Regions from separate parts of the Rahnella sp. ATs2 genome, predicted to be linked through region 1. Evidence: predicted binding sites of a transcription regulator. Region 1 holds the regulator's gene; each other region holds the start of a gene.
The links. The regulator LexA, encoded in region 1, represses DNA repair genes until DNA is damaged. The targets are predictions, from matches to a motif close to TNCTGTATGTACATACAGNA.
Positions count from the first base shown of each region.

Region 2: ACJY2G_RS09610 (DNA translocase FtsK 4TM domain-containing protein) is a predicted target of LexA. The motif match lies at 4,403-4,422, and genes of this name have one in related genera.
Region 3: dinG (ATP-dependent DNA helicase DinG) is a predicted target of LexA. The motif match lies at 1,980-1,999, and genes of this name have one in related genera.
Region 4: ACJY2G_RS19135 (metal-dependent hydrolase) is a predicted target of LexA. The motif match lies at 2,429-2,448, and genes of this name have one in related genera.

Region 1 is NZ_JBLYPL010000001.1:27,001-32,648, reverse strand. It holds gene zur (zinc uptake transcriptional repressor Zur) at 19-528, shown strand; gene ACJY2G_RS00125 (CsbD family protein) at 732-941, opposite strand; gene dinF (MATE family efflux transporter DinF) at 1,133-2,497, opposite strand; gene lexA (transcriptional repressor LexA) at 2,796-3,404, opposite strand; gene ACJY2G_RS00110 (diacylglycerol kinase) at 3,524-3,892, opposite strand; gene plsB (glycerol-3-phosphate 1-O-acyltransferase PlsB) at 4,023-5,648, shown strand, end outside.
Region 2 is NZ_JBLYPL010000007.1:255,321-260,968, forward strand. It holds gene lolA (outer membrane lipoprotein chaperone LolA) at 1-531, opposite strand, end outside; gene ACJY2G_RS09610 (DNA translocase FtsK 4TM domain-containing protein) at 814-4,338, opposite strand; gene lrp (leucine-responsive transcriptional regulator Lrp) at 4,459-4,953, opposite strand.
Region 3 is NZ_JBLYPL010000006.1:210,174-215,821, forward strand. It holds gene ACJY2G_RS08135 (5'-nucleotidase, lipoprotein e(P4) family) at 1-458, opposite strand, end outside; gene ACJY2G_RS08140 (porin) at 669-1,778, opposite strand; gene dinG (ATP-dependent DNA helicase DinG) at 2,100-4,274, shown strand; gene ybiB (DNA-binding protein YbiB) at 4,319-5,281, shown strand; gene ACJY2G_RS08155 (zinc ribbon domain-containing protein YjdM) at 5,603-5,648, shown strand, end outside.
Region 4 is NZ_JBLYPL010000019.1:2,261-7,908, forward strand. It holds gene kdgR (DNA-binding transcriptional regulator KdgR) at 1-200, shown strand, start outside; gene ACJY2G_RS19130 (L-cystine transporter) at 273-1,664, opposite strand; gene ACJY2G_RS19135 (metal-dependent hydrolase) at 1,853-2,410, opposite strand; gene kduD (2-dehydro-3-deoxy-D-gluconate 5-dehydrogenase KduD) at 2,563-3,324, opposite strand; gene kduI (5-dehydro-4-deoxy-D-glucuronate isomerase) at 3,401-4,237, opposite strand; gene hxpB (hexitol phosphatase HxpB) at 4,533-5,198, opposite strand; gene ACJY2G_RS19155 (YniB family protein) at 5,390-5,648, shown strand, end outside.

The DNA of each region.
Region 1 (5,648 bases):
CGCTCAGAGAACGTTGCTATGACCCTGAATAATCCGGAAAAATTACTTTCGCAAGCTGAAGAACTTTGCCAGCAGCGCAATGTTCGTCTTACGCCGCAGCGGCTGGAAGTACTGCGCCTGATGGCGCAACAACCCGGTGCCATCAGCGCCTACGATTTGCTGGATCTGCTGCGTGTCAGCGAGCCACAGGCAAAACCGCCAACCGTTTACCGCGCGCTGGATTTTCTGCTTGAACAAGGCTTTATCCATCGGGTTGAGTCGGCTAACAGCTACGTGCTTTGCCACCATTTCGAAGAGCCGAGCCACACGTCTGCGCTGTTCATCTGCGACCGATGCGGGCTGGTGACAGAAAAAACCACTGACGGTATTGAAGAGCGTCTGGCGAAACTGGCGACGGAATCCGGCTTTGAGCTTCGCCATTCTGTCGTGGAAGCCCACGGTTTATGCGGGGAATGTAAGGTTGTGGAAACCTGTGACAGCCATGAGCACTGCGATCATGACCATAGTATTGTGGTGAAAAAACGCTAAGGGATTTGGGTATTTGAGCGGGGATTTACTGAAGCTGAGTATGTGAAAAAGCTAAGAAGTGAAGTGCAAAAGCTAAGAAGTGAAGACATTAAGTAGTGAAGACATACAGTTGGGTACATCCGTGTACCCGTATCCTGAAGCGTTTCGGGTAGGAGCAGCTAAATCTCAGGATACGTCACTGACACGCGAGGGGGAGTCGCGTATTACCAGTGATATTTGTTGCTGGTTTCCCATTCCTTGAGCTCTTTCTCGGCCTGATCTTTCTGATAGCCGTAACGCTCCTGAATCTTACCAACCAACTGATCACGTTTACCTTCAACCACTGTCAGGTCGTCATCGGTCAGTTTGCCCCATTTTTCTTTCACTTTCCCTTTGAACTGTTTCCAGTTACCGTCGGCTTGGTCCTTATTCATAAAATATCTCCTGTTACCTTGGGTTTATGGAGCTGCGTTTTGTTCCGGCAGCCCGTCCTTAACACTTCTAAGGTTAGTAGAGAATCTGGATTAATCCTCCCCGAACAGGGATAAAAACCATTATTAGGATTATTCCAAAGCAGGAAATAACGGCAAAAGAACATTTATCTTTTTGATAAAACACTGCCAATTCAGTGTCCGGGAGAAGAAAACCAGGTATCGCGCTGCCAGTAACGACGCCATATCCAGCCCAGTGAAATCCCGCGCAAGCCGAGGAAGACGGTCAGCGCCAGCCATAACGCATGGTTTCCCAGTACCGGTAAAGTCAGAAGCGTCAGCCCGTATCCGAGCGCTGCAACCACCATGCTGTTACGCATATCCCGCCCGCGCGTGGCACCGATAAACATCCCGTCGAGCAGATAACACCAGACCGCCACCAGCGGCAATACAATTTGCCAGCCGAGGTAATGATCCGCCAGCTCGCGCAATTCGGGGAGTGATGTGAGCGCATTTATAATCGCCCCGCCGGCTACGGCATAAATTAGCGCAAAGGCCAGCGCCACCAGTCCGGCCTGACGGCACGCGGCATGCCACACGTTGAGCAGCTTTTCGCGATTGCGCGCACCGAATGCCTCACCGGAATGGGCTTCGATGGCATACGCAAAGCCGTCGAGTGCAAATGCGGTAAAGGTCAGCAGGTTCATCAGAACAGCGTTGACCGCAACAATGTGGCTGCCCAGCCGCGCACCCAGTATGGTCAGTGAGGCAAAGCATAGCTGCAACAGCAATGAGCGCAGCATGATGTCGCGGTTAAGTCCGAGAAGACGGCGCAAATTACCGCGCCACGCACCGGTGATTTCTGCACCGGTGATACCGCGTCGTTTCATGACACGCCAGACTAAATACAGCCCGATGAACAACGTGAAATACTCTGCACTGGCAGTTGCCATTGCCGCACCACGTACGTTCAGCCCCAGCCCCATTACCAGCCAGATATCCAGAATAATATTCAGCAGATTTCCCGCGATCAGCAAAATCACCGGCCCGCGAATATACTGGATGCCCAGCAACCAGCCGAGGATCACCAGATTCGCCAGAGAAGCAGGCGCACTGTACCAGCGGATTTCGATAAACAGCCTCGCCTGTTCCAGCACCGACTGACTGCCACCCACAACATGAAACGCCAGCTCCATCAGCGGATGGCGAAATAACAGGATGATGACACCGGCCAGCACCGCCAGCAAAAAGGGCTGCACAAAAGCACGTGCCAGCAACTGATTGTCTTTTGCGCCCAGCGCCTGTGCGGTCATGCCGGTGGTGCTCATGCGCAGAAACAGCAGCATCATGAAGAGGAAAGTCGTGACCATCGAACCAACCGCCACACCACCGAGATAATCGGCACTGTCGAGATGACCGATCACTGCGGTATCCACCAGACCAAGAAGAGGCACCGTGATATTGGAAAAAATCATCGGTAACGCCAGCGTCCAGAGTGCTTTATCTGCGGGGCTTAGAAAGGTGTTTTTAAATGATTGTCGCAGGGAATGATGTTGCATAGAGAATCTCATGCCGGAGGTTCAGGTTATGCCCAAAATGACATCGCCCCGAAAGGGGCGATGATGAGAGAAACGCATTTCTCTTTGAATTCACATGGATGCCAGAGGCGGCCGCCATCCATATTCAATTAGTTTTAGTTTTCTATTTCTGACCCGGCAATTGCTGACTCAGCAATTTCTGACCGAGTAATTCGAGTTGCAGGAAGGCGGCAAGTAAGAGAATCCCGATGAGCTGACATGAGTCAGTGATTCGGGTGAACGCACGCAGCCAACGCGTCTGCAGCTCGAAGTACGAAGGTCAGATCCAGTTGCCGTTACGGATGACGCCTACGGCTAGCCCTTCAATACTGAAATTCTGTTCGCGCAAATCCACCACGATCGGCTGGAATTCGCTGTTCTCAGGCAATAACTGCACCACGCTGCCCTGCTTTTTCAGGCGTTTCACGGTGACTTCATCGTCGATACGCGCCACGACAACCTGGCCGTTACGCACATCCTGCGTTTTATGCACGGCCAGCAAATCGCCGTCGAGGATACCAATGTCACGCATCGACATACCGCTGACGCGCAGCAGGAAATCGGCGCTCGGCTTGAACATCGCTGGATCAACCTGATAATGCCCTTCGATATGTTGCTGTGCCAGCAACGGTTCACCGGCGGCAACGCGGCCGATCAGCGGTAAACCTTCTTCTTCTTCCATCAGCAGACGGATACCACGAGATGCACCGGAGACAATCTCGATAACGCCTTTACGTGCCAGCGCTTTCAGGTGTTCTTCCGCCGCATTGGGAGAACGGAAACCCAGACGCGATGCAATCTCTGCGCGAGTCGGTGGCATACCGGTGGTGGAGATATGATCGCGAATAAGGTCGTAGACCTCTTGTTGTCTGGTCGTTAAAGCTTTCATTCCGCCCCCTGGTTGTTTATACAGTCTTGCTGTGAGTATATACAGCTAAACGGTCAATGAAAACCTAAGATTGAATAAAAACAGGGCATAACGGTGATTCCTGGAATACAGATTCCAGATCAGAACCATCGCGGCCAAAAGATACTGACCCAGACAAAAATCGCCAATATGATGGTCAGAAGTACGGCAGCAGAACCGATATCTTTTGCCCGCCCTGAGAGCACGTGAAACTCAGAGCCGATACGGTCAATCGCGCATTCCACCGCACTGTTGAGCAACTCGGTGACGCAGACCAGCATCACGGAGCTTACAAGTAAAATGCGTTCAACCGTGCTGACATCGAGCCAGAAAGATAACAAAATTAACGGGATAGCCACGCTGGCTTCCTGGCGAAAAGCCGCTTCGTTCTGCCATGCGGCTTTCAATCCTTTCCAGGAATATCCGGCCGCTTTATAAATTCGGGTAAATCCAGTGACTTGGTTCGCCATTTCGGGTACTGATCCTTGAAGGGTTGTCCTTAAAAGTGTGCCGTATTTTAGCTTTTATATGACCACAGATCTCCACGGATCTTTCTGGTATCCTTGCGGCGAAATGGCTAACAAGAGGCTTCACGTTTTTATGTCAGGTTGGCGTAGACTTTATTACACATTATTGAATTTACCACTCTCATTGCTGGTAAAGAGCAAGGTCATACCTTCAGATCCGGTTACCGAGTTGCATTTGGACCCGACGCGCCCGATTTTGTACGTATTGCCTTACAACTCCAAAGCAGACTTGCTGACGTTGCGTGCGCAATGTCTGGCAGAGAATCTGCCCGATCCCCTTATTCCGCTGGAAATCGACGGAACGCTGCTGCCAAGCCATGTTTTCATTGCTGAAGGCCCGCGCGTGTTCTCGTATTACACGCCGAAGCAGGAATCCGTAAAGCTGTTCCACGACTATCTGGATTTGCACCGCAACAATCCGGATTTAGACATCCAGATGCTGCCGGTTTCCGTGATGTTTGGTCGTGCGCCGGGCCGTGAAGGTCAGGATGATACGCCGCATCTGCGCGTACTGAATGGCATCCAGAAATTCTTTGCCGTGCTGTGGCTCGGACGTGACAGTTTTGTCCGTTTCTCCAATACCGTTTCCCTGCGCTATATGGCGACAGAGCACGGCACCGACAAAACCATCGCTCAGAAACTGGCACGCGTGGCGCGTATGCATTTCTCCCGCCAGCGTCTGGCAGCGGTCGGCCCGCGTCTTCCGGCGCGTCAGGATTTATTCAATAAATTGCTGGCTTCCAAAGCCATCGAAAAAGCGATCGAAGACGAAGCCCGCAGCAAGAAAATTTCCCACGAAAAAGCCCAGCAGAATGCTATCGCGCTGATGGAAGAAATCGCGGCGAACTTCTCTTATGAGGCCGTGCGTCTGTCAGACCGCGTGCTGAGCTGGACGTGGAATCGCTTGTATAAAGGCATCAACGTCAACAATGCTGAGCGTGTCCGTCAGCTGGCGCTCGATGGTCAGGAAATTGTGTATGTGCCCTGCCACCGCAGCCATATGGATTACCTGCTGCTGTCTTACGTGCTCTATCACCAGGGGCTGGTGCCGCCGCATATCGCTGCCGGTATCAACCTGAATTTTTGGCCGGCTGGCCCGATTTTCCGTCGTCTGGGTGCGTTCTTCATCCGTCGTACCTTTAAAGGCAACAAGCTTTATTCCACCGTTTTCCGCGAATATCTGGGTGAGTTGTTCAGCCGCGGTTATTCGGTCGAATACTTTGTGGAAGGTGGCCGTTCACGAACCGGACGTCTGCTGGAACCGAAAACCGGTACGCTGGCGATGACCATTCAGGCCATGCTGCGCGGCGGTTCACGTCCGATTACGTTAGTGCCGATTTACATCGGTTACGAGCACGTGATGGAAGTGGGCACGTACGCCAAAGAATTACGCGGTGCGACCAAAGAGAAAGAAAGCCTGACGCAGATGCTGAACGGGCTGCGCAAGCTGCGCAACCTCGGTCAGGGTTATGTGAACTTCGGCGAGCCGCTGCATCTAACCACTTACCTGAACCAGAATGTACCTACCTGGCGTGAAGCGATCGACCCAATCGAAGCGCAGCGTCCGAGCTGGCTGACGCCAACGGTGCAGGATCTGGCAGAGCAGATTATGGTGCGTATTAACAACTCAGCCGCGGCTAACGCCATGAACCTGTGTTGTACCGCGCTGCTGGCATCGCGTCAGCGTTCACTGACCCGT
Region 2 (5,648 bases), on a different contig from region 1:
GCCCTTCAGGGTATAAGCACTTTTTTGGCCGTCCTGCTCAACCGCAGTAAAACTTTTGATGGTGCCGGTCGGCGTGACTGTGATTGCGAATTGCTTCAGATTGCCCGTAGAAGCTTTTGGCGTTAATTCAAAATCATCGCCTTTCTGCTTCACGTTGTATTTAGCCCAGTCGCTGCTGTCGTTACGGGTGATCAGCATGAACGGCGTATTGCCGGTCGCGTTTTTCAGCCAGGTCGCCGTGACCTGCTCAACGAACGGGTTGTAGAACCACAAGGTTTTGCCGTCAGAAACCAGAATGCTTTCATCTGGCGTCGTCATATGCCAGTTAAACAGGTTCGGACGTTTGACCCAAAGCTGACCTTCGCCCTGCTGGACGGCTGCACCATCATCGCTTGTGACAGTCTGAGTGAAGCTGGCGTGGAAAGTATTGAGTTTGCCCAGACGGGATTTGAGATCACTGCTGGCGTCCGCTAATACGGAAGCGGAGGTAAATGCGGTCAGTAAACACCCTACCATTAACAATTTTTTCATTCTTATACTTACCTCAGAAATCCATAAACTTCAGACGATGCCTTTTACACAGGCAAAAGACGTATGGTGCGAACTCTATCCGAGGCAGCGCTCCGGTGGTAGCTCAATCATCTGAAAAACATGTGTTTTACGCATCTTTGCAAATATCCTTCATCATTCGAACTGCCTCTGCGTTGGCTGCCTTCTATCACCCCGGTCACTTAGTAAGCTAAGCTCCCGGGGTTAGGTCAGTTGCCGCCCTGACTCAGCCCGAATGACTGTGGACATTAATTTTGGAAGGATTTACTCATGCGATGGCGGTGCCAGTACTTCACGGTTGCCGTTATGACCCGGCGTACTGACAATGCCCTGCGCTTCCATTTGTTCAACGATACGTGCCGCGCGGTTGTAACCAATACGGAACTGACGCTGAACGCCTGAAATTGATGCACGACGTTTGTCGACGACGAATGCCACAGCCTGATCAAACAGAGCATCAAGCTCTTCATCACCGTCCAGACCTAAACCGCCACCTTCACCATCGTCACCACCGGAAACAATGCTTTCGATGTATTTCGGACGACCGCGGGCTTTCCAGTCCTGAACTACCGCATGAACTTCCTGGTCACGGACGAACGCACCGTGAACACGCACCGGAATCGAGGAGTTTGGCGCCATGTACAACATGTCCCCCATTCCTAACAGGGATTCAGCACCGCCCTGATCCAGAATGGTACGGGAGTCGATTTTACTCGACACCGTAAAGGCGATACGGGTCGGGATGTTCGCTTTAATCAGACCGGTGATCACATCGACAGAAGGTCGCTGCGTCGCCAGAACCAGGTGAATACCTGCGGCACGGGCTTTCTGGGCCAGACGCGCGATCAGTTCTTCTACCTTTTTACCGACGGTCATCATCAGATCGGCAAACTCATCGACCATCACCACGATAAACGGTTCTTTTTGCAGGTATGGCGGCTCAGCAGCCATACCATCACCCGGCTTCCAGAATGGATCAGGAATTGGACGTCCCATCGCTTCCGCTTCCAGAATTCGTTCGTTATAGCCCGCAAGGTTACGTACGCCCAGCGCCGACATCAGTTTATAGCGACGTTCCATCTCGCCGACACACCAGCGCAGCGCATTGGCTGCATCTTTCATATCGGTGACCACTTCAGTCAGCAAATGCGGAATGCCTTCATATACCGACAACTCGAGCATTTTCGGGTCGATCATAATGAAGCGCACATCTTCCGGCTTGGATTTGTAAAGCATACTCAGGATCATGGCGTTAACGCCGACAGACTTACCGGAACCGGTCGTACCGGCCACCAGCAAGTGAGGCATTTTCGCCAAATCGGCGATAACCGGCTCACCCGAAATATCTTTACCCAGCACAATCGTCAGCGGAGACGTACTTTCTTTAAATTTCGCACAGTCCAGCACTTCCCGCAGATAAACGGTCTGACGTTTCTTGTTTGGCAATTCCAGGCCGACATAAGGCTTACCGGGAATAACTTCCACGACACGCACCGCAACGGCTGACAATGAACGTGCAAGGTCACGCGAAAGGTTAGAAATACGCGCGGCTTTAACGCCCGGCGCCAGATCCAGTTCGAAACGTGTAATGACCGGACCCGGTAATTTGCCGACGACGTCTGCTTTGATGCGGTAATCATTCAGGCGGGCTTCGATAAGGTTACCCATCTGTTCCAGCGCGAACTCGTCCACAGGTTCCGCTTCCGCCGGAGGCGATGTCAGCAAATCCAGTGATGGCAGCGGCGTAGTCGGTTTCACCAGCGGCTGTTCATTACGCATCAGGAACGGGTGGATCAGGCTGTCCATGTCAGGCTGCGCCGATGGCGATGACTGACGTGGCGCTTCATATTCCTGCGCATGTTGAACCGGTTCCGAAGCCCCAGCGCGCTGATAAGGTTGCTGAGCAAACGCGGCAGGTTGCGGTTCTTCTTCCGCTTGGGCTGACAACGTGAACAATGGCTCAGACGGCGTATCGTCCACCAGATCAGCCATTGGCGAGAAGCTGAAAGCATCGTGCTGACTGAGTTTCATCGCGGCAGCAGCAAAATCATCGGCAGGAGAATGGGAAATTTCTTCCTGATTATTTTGCGAATGATGATGCTGAACCAGACCGCTTTGCGGCTCGACTTCTTGCTGATAACGAGCCTGCTCGCGCGCAGCGAAAGCACTGCGTAATTCAGCTTCCTGCAAGGCGGCTTCAGCGTCCGGTTCACTTTCAGTCACCGCATCGCCGTAACGCTCTTGCTGCTGTTCGGCAAACGCCTGCTGCAATGCGGCTTCCTGCCTGGCTTCCTCGTCGGCCTGAGCCAGAGGATCGTTATGCCAGCTTTCCTGCCCGGTATTTTGCTGGGCCGCAGCTTGCGCATTTTCCTGTTGTTCGGCCATACGCTGAGACGGCAATTTAATACCGTACGATGCCAGCTCGCGACGCGTTGGAATACGCACCGGATTTGGACGCGGCAATTCTGGGCCAAACCCTTTTTTCACCTGCGGATTTTCATCACTCACAGCGCTGAAAGCAGGCATAAAGGTATTGGTTGCAGAAGATGCCGCAGACTGCCCTGCCTGAGCCAGACCCGTAGCAAGTGCAGCCGTAGCGGCAACGCTGGCGGCCTGCGCGGCATCGGGTACCGGCGAACTGAAATCAAACGGTGAACGACTGGGTTCAACGGCTGTTTGCCAGTTCCCGAGACTCGGGCCATCTTCCTGATTGCGCTCAACCGGCGCAGGAGAAGGTGATTGCTGTACCGGCTGCGGATGGCGCGGCACCGGCGTTTCTTCCGGAATTTCGAAATTATAGAGCGGCGGCGCGGTTGAAACCGGCGTAGACGGATAAGGTGAAATCTCAGCCACCGGCGGTTCTGCAGCATAAGGATCAGCTGCTGGCGCTGGTGTCACGACCGAAGCCGCTTCAGCGACTGCTGCGGCTGTTTCAGGAACAGCAGAAGAAACAGGAGCAGAAGGTGCTGGTGCTGCTGGATGCTCATTAACTGAAGGCGCAGAGAACAGGACGTCATCGTCATCGGTATCAGCAGTCACTGCGGCAGCCGCAGGAATCGCTGCTGTTGCCGCTGCACCTGCGACGGCAGGAGCAACTTTAGCTACCGGTTTGGCTTCGTCGTCTTCGAGTAACGGATCGTCGTGCTCGTCGTAGTCATAATCATCGTCACGACGGGAACGGTTGGTCACGATGTTGGTGACACCGAGCACGGCACCGCCAATTTTCTCGGCAATGGTCAGCCATGACCAGCCGGTAAACAGTGTCAGTCCGGCTGCCCACACACATAACAACACCAGCGTCGCACCCACGTTGTTGAAATACGGCGTCATCGCTGTACTCAACAAACTGCCGATGACACCACCGGAAGCGAAGTAGTAAAGGTCATCAATATTGACTGATGCCAGACCACAAGACGTGACAATGAGCGCCAGCGTCCCGATAAGGCGCAGCGAAAGGGCAAAATAATCGACGAAATCCTGTTTATCCCGCTGACGAAACGCCGCCCAGCAGAGGCATAGAATAATTGGGGGAATAGCGTAACCAAATACGCCAAAGATGAAGAACAGCGTGTCAGCCATCCAGGCTCCCACACCACCGCCCCAGTTATGAATTGGCCCATGCCATGCGGTCTGAGACCAGCTTGGATCAGAGGGGTTAAAACTCACCAATGCCGCCATTAAATAAGCAGCAAAAATCGCTACCACCACCAGCAAAGCCTCCAGAAGACGGCGACCATTGCTCAGCTTTTTAAGGGTAACTTCTTTATCTTCTGTATATTCCTGGCTCAAGAAAGGCTCTCCAGGTTCCTGTGAACTGAGAAAAAGCAACAGCGCCGAGAGTCCCCGGCGCCATAGCTGTATAGATACACAGGAGTGTAGCTAAAATTACAAGGTTTTGCACCTGAACAATTACCGGGTTTTGATGACCAGGCGATTTGTCTGTTTTACTTCTTCCATGACCACATAGGTTCGGGTGTCGTTAACACCTGGAAGACGAAGTAATGTCTCACCTAACAGCTTACGGTAGGCGGACATGTCAGGTACGCGGGTTTTCAACAAATAGTCGAAGTCCCCTGAAACCAAGTGACACTCCTGAATATCTTCGAGTTTTTGTACTGCCGCGTTAAATTGCTCAAACACATCCGGCGCGCCACGGTTGAGGGTAATCTCAACAAACACCAGCAACGAGGCATCCAGATAATGCGGGTTAAGCAATGCGGTATAACCATTGATGAAGCCCTGACGTTCCAGACGACGAACGCGCTCCAGACATGGAGTTGGAGATAATCCCACACGTTTGGAAAGCTCGACGTTTGAAATCCGGCCATCCTTTTGCAATTCGTTGAGGATGTTACGGTCAATACGGTCGAGATCTTTTCCCGGACGTTTTTTGTTGTCTACCATTATTATTGTCTCTCTGCTGTCCTTCCCTGCACCTGCCATACCCCAGCCAACTTCAATGTCTAAGGGTTGTCCCAAGCGAAGACCCGATTATTAAGGTTTACGCATCCCAAAGCCGCGTTGATCCCCTGTCAAAAGGAACACGACCGTAAAACGGATACTCAAAAGAAATAACCCTGCGAAATTAATAGATTGCATACAGCCAACCTGATTCACTAAACCCTGCTGCAACAAAAACGCAAAAAAGCAAGACCAGAACGGGTCCGGTAGCAGCCAATTGCATAAATTCAAGTCACAGACAGGCAGTTAATTTCTTCTTCCCCTGATGTTTTCGCAAATGCACAGCGGATTGTCAAAGTAAAAGAAGCAAAATCAGAAGAACGTGCCAACCTGAAAAGCTGATCCCCCCTTTTTAGCTGTCTTTTCTCTTTGGACAATAACAACTCAGTGCGCGAAATAATTCAGCCAAAACCCCACAACCTGCCGTGAATTGTGACTAAAAGACCGCACTCTGTTAAACAACATTCACAGCGACTGACATCACCGCCGTTGTTTTTCACGCTGTTCATCAAACAGTTAAGTGTCTGATAATCAGCAAAGGAAACCTTTTTACCCGTGTTTCTCTGTAAAAACTATCAGACAAATCGTTAACAACATCTGAGTTTGCTTTTTTTACTGCGCCGTTTTCCCTACAATCG
Region 3 (5,648 bases), on a different contig from region 1:
ATGTTGTCGAGCGTCGCGGCGTATTCGCTGGTTTTACGGTTAGACACGTAGAACATCGTGCCGCCGTGTGTGTTGACATAGTTGGCAAATTCCACCGCGCCGGGCACGGCGGTAGCCTGACGCGCTGCTGTCCACTGGGACCAGGTTTTGCTGTCGAATGGCTTATTCGCTTTCACCTGCCACGCACTGTACGCGCTGTTATCGAGCATCGTTTCGTCGAGATCGACGACGACGGCTTTCTTCTGTCCGGCCAGCGGTTGTGCGTTATCAAACGCCATTTTCGCCGTGTTAAATGCCTGATACGCCAGCGCCTGATATTCGCCGGATTGCTGGAACCAGTTCAGCGCCATCACCGACTGATCGTTCAGTTTCTGTTGGGCGTCCGTTTTTTGCTGCGCGCAGCCGCTGAGGGCCAGCATGATTAAAGCACTGGTGGTGCAAAGCGAAATTTTATTCATGGGTTATCCCTGCTTGTTAAGAAAGATTCGCATTCATCAAAATCGTTAAAACTGTAGCAGATTCAGCGGGGTGTGGAAGCCGAAATGGCGATTTACGCGAGGTGTGCCGAAAAATAACACAAATAAAAAAGGCCGGAGGGTGAGTCCGGCCGAAGAATGTCAAGACAGAGAATAATGAGGTGGTAAAGCGCCTGTTTTTAGAACTAATTATCAGAACTGATAGACCAGACCAACGGCAGTAATGTCGTCGTTGTTCAGAGCCAGTTTATTATCGTCGGACAGCTGGTTGATTTTATAATCAACATAGGCAGACATGTTTTTGTTGAAATAATAGGTTGCTGCTACGTCAACATATTTAACCAGGTCTGCATCACCGATGTTTTCAATATCTTTTGCTTTAGTCTGGACATAACCCAGTGAAGGACGCAGGCCATTTTCGAACTGATATTGTGCAACGGCTTCGAAGGTCTGGGTTTTATTTGCAAAACCACTTCCTGCCGGTGCGCCTGCAATTCCGCCTGGCACGGTAATGGCCAGCATATTACGGGTTTCAGCATACATGGCGGCTAAATAAACGCCATTGTCGTCATATTTCATACCGCCAGTCCATGCGTCAGCTTTATCGCCTTTGCCGTAAGCGGAATTACTCTGCGCCGTGGTGCGGTCAGAAGACGCATATGCGCCGCCGAAGCTCACGCCGGTATCACCCAGTGCGTAAGTGGTAGACAGTGAATAGCCGTCGCCGTTGGCTGTGCTGCTGCCACGACCGTCATTTTCATTTTTGCCCTGATACTGAACAGCCACGTTCAGACCATCAACCAGGCCGAAGAAGCCGCGGTTACGGTACGTGGCCACGCCGTTGGTACGGCCAGTCATGAAGCGGTCAGCTTTGGTGTAACCGTCGCCGCCAAATTCAGGGAACATATCGGTCCAGGCTTCAACGTCGTACAGTGCGCCGTAGTTACGGCCATAGTCGAAGGAACCGTATTGACCAAATTTCAGACCGGCAAAGCCCAGACGGGTTTTGGTGCCGGTGGTGCTTGGCGTTTTGCTGTCAGATTCAGCATGGTTAGCCATGACGTTGTATTCCCACTGGCCGTAGCCGGTGATCAGGTCATTAATTTGGGTCTGGCCTTTAAAACCGAAACGCACGTAACTCTGGTCGCCATCACTGCCGGGAGCATCAGAGAAATAATGCAGACCTTTCACTTTTCCGTACAGGTCCAGTTTATTGCCGTCTTTATTATAAACTTCCGCTGCGTGTGCGCCTGATGCAATCAATAAACCAGGAATTAAAAGTGCCAGAATATTACGTTTCATGAATTTTACCCTGCATTCTTTATTAAAAGCTTTTCATAAAAGCTTTATATGAAGTCTTGTGGAAAGACGCTAATCATCATTTTTGCTGTGCATTCCGTATGGACTCGGATTTTTCTCAGCGAGAGTTTTTTACCGTATATTTGTGATCAATTTATGACAGTCAGAAATGAACTTTTTCTTTTTTTACACGTCCTCCTTTTTTTCTGCATAAATTTACACCACAGGAAATGCCCTTAACCAAGATTTCGGGCTGCGCCAGAAGCCGGTCTGTGGGACAATAGCCGGGACATTCCTGTCTCACTTCCAACAAAAAAGAGATGCATGGCGCTTTCCCCCGCAGTAAAAAATCAGATAAGCCAGTGGTACAAAGCCCTGCAACAGCAAATCCCGGATTTCATTTCCCGCGCTCCGCAACGTCAGATGATTGCTGAGGTGGCTAAAGCGTTCTCGGGGGATTCTGCACGGCATCTGGCCATCGAGGCGCCGACCGGCGTCGGGAAAACCTTGTCCTATCTCATTCCCGGCATTGCTGTCAGCCGTGAGGAAGAAAAACCGCTGATTGTCAGCACTGCAAACGTGGCGTTGCAGGATCAGATTTTCAGTAAGGATTTACCGCTGCTGAAAAAAATCATTCCTGATCTTAAATTTACCGGCGCTTTTGGTCGCGGGCGTTACGTTTGTCCGCGAAATCTGGCGGCGATGAGCAATGAAAACGCGCAGGGCGATCTGGGATTATTTCTTGGTGATGAACTGGCACCTTCCAGCGGCGAAGAACAGAAACTGTGTAAAACGCTGGAAACCGCGCTGTCACGCTACGAGTGGGATGGATTACGCGATCACTACCAGAAGACCATCGACGATCCGCTGTGGATCAAAATCAGCACAGATAAAGCCAACTGCCTCAGCCGTAACTGTCATTACTTTCGCGAATGCCCGTATTTTGTGGCGCGCAAAGAAATTGAAAGCGCAGATGTAGTAGTGACCAACCACGCGCTGGTGATGGCGGCGCTGGAATCCGAATCCGTGCTGCCACCGGCAAAAGACCTGCTGCTGGTGCTCGACGAAGGACATCATCTGCCGGAAGTGGCCCGCGATGCGCTGGAAGTTGACGCGGAAATCACCGCGATGTGGAACAACCTGCAACTCGATAATTTTGTCCGTCAGATTGAACAATGTCTGGCGCTGTTTACGCCGAAGAATCCGCCGCCGCTGACCAACGCCGAGCGTCTGCATAATCACTGCGCCGAAATGCGCGAACTGCTGCTGTCGATTGAACAGACCGTGGGACAGTATTTACCCCCGGATGAGCCGGAAGCCGAATACCGTTTCGAGCTGGGACTATTGCCGCCGGAGCTGACAGAGCAGTGCAGCCGCCTGTTTAAACTCACCGATGGTTTGCGCAGTCTGGCGGAATACATGGTGAATGACCTCAGCGAGAAGACCGGCAAACACGACATTATGCGTCTGCATCGCGCGATTTTGCACATGAGCCGGATGCAGGGCTATCTCGAAACCATGAGCAAACTGTGGCGGCTGGCGGCGCTGGATAAAGCGTCCAATGCGCCGATTGGCAAATGGGTGACGCGGACTTATTTCGATAACCAGACGCATCTGGTCTTCCATTGCGCGGGGATCCGCGTCAGCGAACAGCTGGAAAAAATGCTGTGGCGCAAAGTGCCGCATGTAGTGATTACCTCTGCGACGCTGCGCTCGCTGAACAGTTTCTCCCGCTTGCAGGAAATGACCGGCCTGACGGAAAAAGCCGGCGACCTTTTCGTCAGCCTGGATTCGCCGTTCAGTCATGTCACGCAGGGTAAACTGGTGATCCCGCAAATGACGCTGGAGCCGCTGATGGCGAATGAAGCCGCGCATTTGCAGGAAATGGCCGATTTCTTCCGCGCAGAACTGGCAAAAGGGCAGCACACCGGCCAGCTGGTGTTATTCGCCAGTAACCGTGCGTTGCAGCAATTTGTTTCTTTGCTGCCGGATTTACGCCTGATGCTGCTGGTGCAGGGCGATCAGCCCCGTTACCGGCTGGTCGAGGAGCACCGCAAGCGCGTCGCCGCGGGCACGACCAGCGTGCTGATCGGCCTGCAATCTTTCGCGGAAGGGCTGGATCTGAAAGGTGAATTGCTGACGCAGGTGCACATCCATAAAATTGCGTTTCCGCCGATCGACAGTCCGGTGATCCTGACCGAAGGCGAGTGGCTGAAAACGCTGAAGCGCTATCCGTTTGAAGTGCAGAGTTTACCGAGTGCGTCATTCAACCTGATCCAGCAGGTCGGGCGTCTGATCCGCAGCCATGAATGTACTGGCGAAATCGTGATTTATGACAAGCGTCTGCTGACCAAAAGCTACGGTTCGCGCCTGCTCGCGGCATTACCGGTGTTTCCCATTGAACAGCGTGAAATGCCAGCGCCCGGTTCGGTGAAACGCCCTGATATCCTGAAAACAGCGAAGAAAGATCCGGTTCGCCGTCGCGCCCGCCGGCGATAATTTTTCCTCAAGAAAAGTCATTACACAGAGAAGGTAACGCTACGATGGATTACACCAAACTCATCAAAGAAGTGGGGCGTGGAAAAAATCATGCCCGTGATTTGGATCGTGAGCAGTCGCTTGCGTTGTACCGCGAAATTCTGGCCGGTGAAGTGCCGGATTTACAGCTGGGTGCGTTGCTGATTGCGTTTCGTATCAAAGGCGAAGCGGAAGAAGAGATGCTCGGGTTTTATGCGGCGATGGAAGAGCGCGTTATGCGCCTGCAGGCACCTGTAAATCGTCCGCTGCCGGTGGTCATTCCGACCTATAACGGCGCGCGCAAACAGGCGAATCTGACGCCGTTGCTGGCGATGCTGCTCAGCCGTCTGGGTTTGCCGGTGGTGGTGCATGGCGTGGATGAAGATCCTACCCGCATCACCAGCGCGGAAATTTTCCGCGCATCAGGTATCGACGCTGCCCAAAATCAGCAACAGGCTCAGCAGCAGCTTGATGCCGGAAACGGCCCGGTCTTTGTGCCGGTTTCTGTTCTGTGCGCGCCGATCGAAAAGCAACTGGCACTGCGCTGGCAGATGGGCGTGCGCAACAGCAGCCATACGCTGGCGAAACTCATCACACCTTTCATCGGGCAGGATGCGTTGCGTTTATCCAGCGTTTCTCATCCCGAATATATTCAGCGCGTCTCCTCGTTTTTCCGCCAGATTGATGGCCGTGCATTGCTGACGCAAGGGACGGAAGGGGAAGTGTATGCCAATCCGTCACGTTTCCCGCAGACGCACTATATCGCCGGTGGTGAACTGAGTGTGCTGGCAGAAAAAGAAGAGTTTTTTGCCGCCGATGTGCCGTCGACCAAAGACGTCGACGCCACCGTTAACTACATTCAGGAATGCCTGAAGGGCGAACGCGCTGTCCCGCAGGCGATTCTGAATCAGCTGGCATGTTGTCTGGTGGCAGCAGAAGTGTGTGGCGACATGGCTGAGGCCAAAATGATTGTGGATCAGATTTTTTAAAAGCTGGGAATGAGCTCAGTTAGCTCCTCCCCCTGCGAAGGGGGAGGCGGGGAGGGGGTATTAAGGTCAAAACTATAGTCAATGCATACTTCAAAATTTTTAGTTTTTCTTTAATACCCCACCCCAACCCTCCCCTTCGCAGGGGAGGGAGCTTAAAAAACCATATTTATCATCGAGAAACTCACTCCATATACCTGTCTCATCTCCCCAAAATCTCCCTTACCCTGTTCAAATGTGTGGTTAAAGGCTAAAATAAAGGAACTACGAAATCTATTTACTGATTTCATTCGTTTTTTTATAAAGTTTTATGGAGATTTAAATATGGAAACGTTGCCAGCTTGCCCTACGTGTCAGTCCGAATTCACCT
Region 4 (5,648 bases), on a different contig from region 1:
ATAATGAAGAACAGGAACAAGGTCTGCGTTGTATCGCTGTTCCTGTTTTTGACCGCTTTGGCGTTGTGATTGCCGGGTTAAGCATTTCCTTCCCGACTATCCGTTTCTCTGAAGAAAGCAAAAGCCACTACGTCGAAATGCTGCATACTGCCGCGCGTAATATCTCTGAGCAGATTGGATTCCACGACTATCCGTTCTGAGTAAATGCGGAAATGTAGGCATAAAAAAACCGAAGCCAATGGCTTCGGTTTTTTGTTTTCAGCAATCTGAACTTAGCGGTGTGCCAGTTCTGCTGTTTCTTCTGAATTCATCACTTCTTTGTCGGTCTGTTTCAGTAACTGGCTGGTAATCGTACCGGCAGTCATTGATCCGCTGACGTTAAGCGCAGTACGCCCCATATCAATCAATGGCTCGACAGAGATAAGCAGTGCCACCAGCGTGACCGGCAGACCCATAGCAGGTAATACGATCAGCGCAGCAAAGGTCGCGCCGCCACCGACACCCGCCACACCGGCAGAGCTCAGTGTCACGATACCAACCAGCGTCGCAATCCATACTGGATCAAACGGGTTAATACCGACGGTTGGTGCAACCATCACGGCCAGCATTGTCGGGTACAGACCTGCGCATCCGTTCTGGCCGATAGTGGCACCAAAGGAAGCGGCAAAGCTTGCGATAGATTCCGGAATACCCAGACGACGCGTTTGCGCTTCAACACTCAGCGGAATGGTTGCCGCACTGGAACGACTGGTGAACGCGAAGGTCAGCACCGGCCAGACTTTACGGAAGAATTTCGCAGGATTCACGCCAGTGAAAGAAAGCAGTACGGCATGAACCACAAACATAATCCCCAGACCCAGATAAGACGCGACCACGAAGCTGCCGAGTTTAATGATGTCCTGAATGTTGGAACCGGCAACCACTTTGGTCATCAGCGCCAGAACACCGTACGGAGTCAGTTTCATGACCAGACGTACCAGTTTCATCACCCATGCCTGCAGGGTATCGATGAAGACCAGAACACGAGGGCCTTTTTCTGCGTCATCTTTTACCAGCTGCAAGGCGGCAACACCCACGAAAGCAGCAAAGATAACGACGCTGATGATTGACGTCGGACTTGCGCCAGTCAGGTCAGCAAACGGGTTCTTAGGAATAAAGGAAAGGATTAACTGAGGCACGCTCAGGTCAGCCACTTTGCCTACATAGTTTGACTGAATCGCAGTCAGACGCGCGGTTTCCTGCGTACCTTGTACCAGACCCTCAGCGGTCAGACCAAACAGGCCGGTAACAAAGATACCCACCAGCGAGGCAATCAGCGTGGTGAAAAGCAGGGTACCGATGGTCAGGAAACTGATTTTGCCCAGCGAAGACGCGTTATGCAGTTTTGCTACCGCACTCAGAATCGAAACGAAGACCAGCGGCATGACAATCATTTGCAGCAACTGGACGTAGCCGTTACCAACAATGTTGAACCAGGTAATAGAGGTTTTCAGTACCGGATCGTCGGAACCGTAGATCAGCTGTAAAGCCAGACCAAATACAACACCCATGGCCAGACCGAGTAATACTTTTTTTGCCAGACTCCATTGCTTGTGGCGGGTTTGCGCCAGCAGCAACAGGAGAACAACGAAAACCACTACGTTAAGAACGAGCGGAAGATTCATACCGAACTCCAGACTTATAGTTATGATATTTAAAACGGGTGTCCCCGACAGGGTTTGCACCATCCCAAAGCAATGGTGAGAAGAATATCAGTTTGGACACCTGAACATTTATATCCAAAAAGAATGCTTTATAACTTTTTGGGTTAATTCGTATCAAATATCGCCAAATTGCGCGTATTTCATGCCGGTCAGATGAACAATTTCAGGATGTGATTAAAAATATCAGGATTGATTGCACCAATGATGGGCGTCCAGTCGGGCCAGAACAGCGTTAACCCGACCAGCATCAGACACAACGTCCGTTCCAGTTGATTGCCTTTTTGACTGTTGATGATCGGCAGACGAAAGCGCCAGCGACAGGGCCAGAGCAGGGGAACGCCAGCTGGCGTCAGCATATCCGCAAGAATGTGGCTCAGATAACCAATGATCATGGCGTGGAAAGCGTCTACCGGAATGACCCAGTCGTACGGAAAATGCGTGCGCAAAAGGAAGATACCGCCCGCCACAGCCAGTAGACTGTGGGTAAAACCGCGGTGACCGAACGCCCGGGCGATTGGATGGGAAAGCCACTTCAGACGCTGACCCAGCACGGATTTCGGATGGTCGATGTCGGGCAATAAACAGGTAAGCAGGGACCCTGGAATAATATGCCACCAGTCGCCGTGCGCCAGCTCTGGAGAGAGCTGCGCCTTTTTGGCAAATACCGCACAGGCGATTGAGAAAATGAGATGGCCTTCCGCCGTCATGACGCGTCCGAACTGGATAACTGTTATTTTATCCAGTATAAGTGAAACTGTCACAATCTTGGAAGAGACACCCTGTAACTAATTGTCAACGGACTGATTAAAAAGAAAAAGGCGTATAAAAATACGCCATTTGATTGTCACGTTCTGAGCAGTTATCTCGCCAGCCAGCCGCCATCTACCGCAATCGTGTAACCGTTGACGTAATCGGAGGCTTTTGAGGCAAGAAACACTACCGGCCCCATGACATCTTCCGGTAAACCCCAGCGTCCGGCCGGGATCCTGTCGAGAATTTCTTTGCTGCGATCGCCATCTGCGCGAAGTTGCTCGGTGTTGTTGGTGGACATGTAACCCGGCGCGATCGCATTGACATTAACCTTATGCTTTGCCCATTCGTTAGCCATCAGCCGGGTAATCCCCATGACTGCGCTTTTAGATGCGGTATAGGAAGGAACGCGGATCCCGCCCTGATACGACAACATAGAGGCAATATTAATGATTTTGCCGCCATTGCCTTGTTTAATGAACTGCTTCGCTACTGCCTGAGACATAAAGAACAGCGTCTTACTGTTCACATTCATTACGTCGTCCCAGTTTTTTTCGCTGAACTCAATAGCATCTTCGCGGCGGATAATCCCAGCGTTATTCACCAGGATGTCGATATGGCCGAATTCAGAGACGGCTTTTTCGATAAGCTTCGGGATTTCTATAATACTGCTAAGGTCGGCGCGTAAATCGAGAAAGCGGCGGCCGGTGGCGATAATCTTTTGTTCTGTCTCATCTGGCGCGGACTGGTTGATACCCACAATATCGCAACCCGCCTGAGCGAGACCCAACGCCATGCCCTGGCCAAGTCCGGTGTTACAACCGGTCACGATGGCGACTTTGCCGTTTAATTCAAATGAATCGAGGATCATATTCAGAGTCTCTTTTGCAACGGCATGTTCGCCATAAAAATTGAGTGGCTCCGCCTGCGGTGACAGAGCCCGAAAGTTAGCGCAGTTCGCTGACTTTGACGTGATCCATATCGTCGAATACCTGATTTTCTCCCACCATACCCCAGATGAAGGTGTAATTTTTGGTCCCTACGCCCGCATGAATCGACCAGCTTGGGGAAATTACCGCCTGCTCGTTATGCACTAATAAATGACGGGTTTCCTGCGGCTGCCCCATCATGTGGAATACCGCCGTTTCCGCTTCCATGTTGAAGTAGAAATAGACTTCCATGCGGCGCTCGTGGGTGTGGCAAGGCATGGTATTCCACAGGCTACCTTCTTCAAGCTTGGTCAGTCCCATGGTCAGCTGGCAGGTTTCCAGTACGTCCGGCACGATAAATTTATTGATAGTGCGGCGGTTGCTGGTCGCTGCGTCGCCGATAGTTTGTGGTGAGGCCTCCGCCAGCGTGATCTTTTTGTTTGGAAAAGTGGTATGTGCAGGGGCGCTGTTATAGTAAAACTTGGCAGGTGTAGTCGCATTAACGCTACTGAATTCAACAAGTTTTGCTCCCTTGCCGACATACAGCGCTTCTTCATGACCAATTTCATAGGTCGTGCCATCAACCACAATAAGGCCAGGCCCGCCAATGTTGATCACGCCCAGTTCGCGACGTTCGAGGAAATAGCTCACGCCAAGTTGTTTGCCGACTTCATCGCCCACGGATACCGTTTTTTCAGCAGGCATGACGCCGCCGACAATGATGCGGTCAATATGGCTGTAGGTCATGGTGTAGGCATTTTTTTCAAAGATTTTCTCGATGAGAAATTCGCGGCGTAATTCAGCGGTATCAAGCGTTTTTGCATGGTCGCTGTGAATGCTTTGACGAACTTGCATGTCGGTGCCTCTCGTTGGATATCGGTTAAGGAGGACTTACCGGGCGAGTCTGACCGTTGCGTGGCAGTGACAGCGTACAGAAGCAGGAGAGCTCCCGGCTCGTCCTTGTTGCAGAAAGAATAGGTTCATTGGTATGCGAATTCAATAAAAATGAAATATCGTTTTATTTATTTTATGAGTCAGTTCAAGGTTTGCGAAATTAAACGCAGATTTGACAATTGTGGCAGAGGGCGTAAGTAAAGAAGAAAGCTAAACAGGAAGGATGCGCAGCAGCATGAGCGACTGCGCATAAATTTTAACTGATGTGTGCCACACGTAATTCTTCAAGCGAAGAGAGTTTGACATCCGCCAGCGCCCAGCGAGGATCCGCGCTGTATTCATGGTCTGGCACAACAATCGAACGCATACGCGCGGCTTTGGTAGCGATCATGCCATTAAAGGAGTCTTCCAGCGTGACGCAGTTCAGCGGGTCGATCGCTAACTCACCGGCAGCCAGCAGGTAAACTTCGGGATGGGGTTTGCTGTAAGGCAGTTTCTCGGCAGATACGCGAACCTGGAAATAGGATTGCAGATTGAACATTTCCAGCACGGTATCAAGCATGAATAAAGGTGACGCTGAGGCCAGGCCAATTTTCAGCCCCTGATCACGGCACAATTCCAGCGCGTGATTAACGCCAGGTAACAATGGCCGGGTTTGTTCTACCAGTTCAATGGTATGGGCAATGACCATCGAAGCGACTTCCTCCTGACCCGGTCCCTGCCACGGCAAAACCTGATACCACATTCTGACAACCTGATCGATACGCAACCCAAGCGTGTCGGGCAGCAAATGTCGCTGAGAAATATCGACGCCAAGGCTGCTGAAAACGTCCAGTTCTGCCTGAACCCACAACCGTTCAGAATCAATTAACAGACCATCCATATCGAAAATTGCTGCATTAACAGGGCGGACATAAGCCATGAAAGCGGACTCCCTAACAGTGAATAGATCCTCACTTTAGCATTGGCTTTCGCGCGGACGAAATCCGTTATACGGACAAATGGCATTGTTGCTGGCACTGAAGAGGTGCTAACTGATTAAAACATTGGGCGGAAAAACCTTTCTGTGGGTAAACTTAGCTATTGCTTAAGGTATCCTAACAAGGGGAATTCATGACGTACCAACAGGCCGGACGTGTGGCAGTGATTAAACGGATTGCAGGATGGATTATTTTTATCCCTGCGCTGCTTTCGACGCTGATCTCATTGCTAACCTTTATCAATGAGCATACTAAAACTGAGCAGGGCATCAACGCCGTTATGCTGGACTTTGTCCACGTGATGGTTGATATGATTAAGTTTAACACTTCATTTTTGAACGTTTTTTGGTACAACTCGCCGGTGCCGTCACTTGGACAGGGCGTGACAAGTG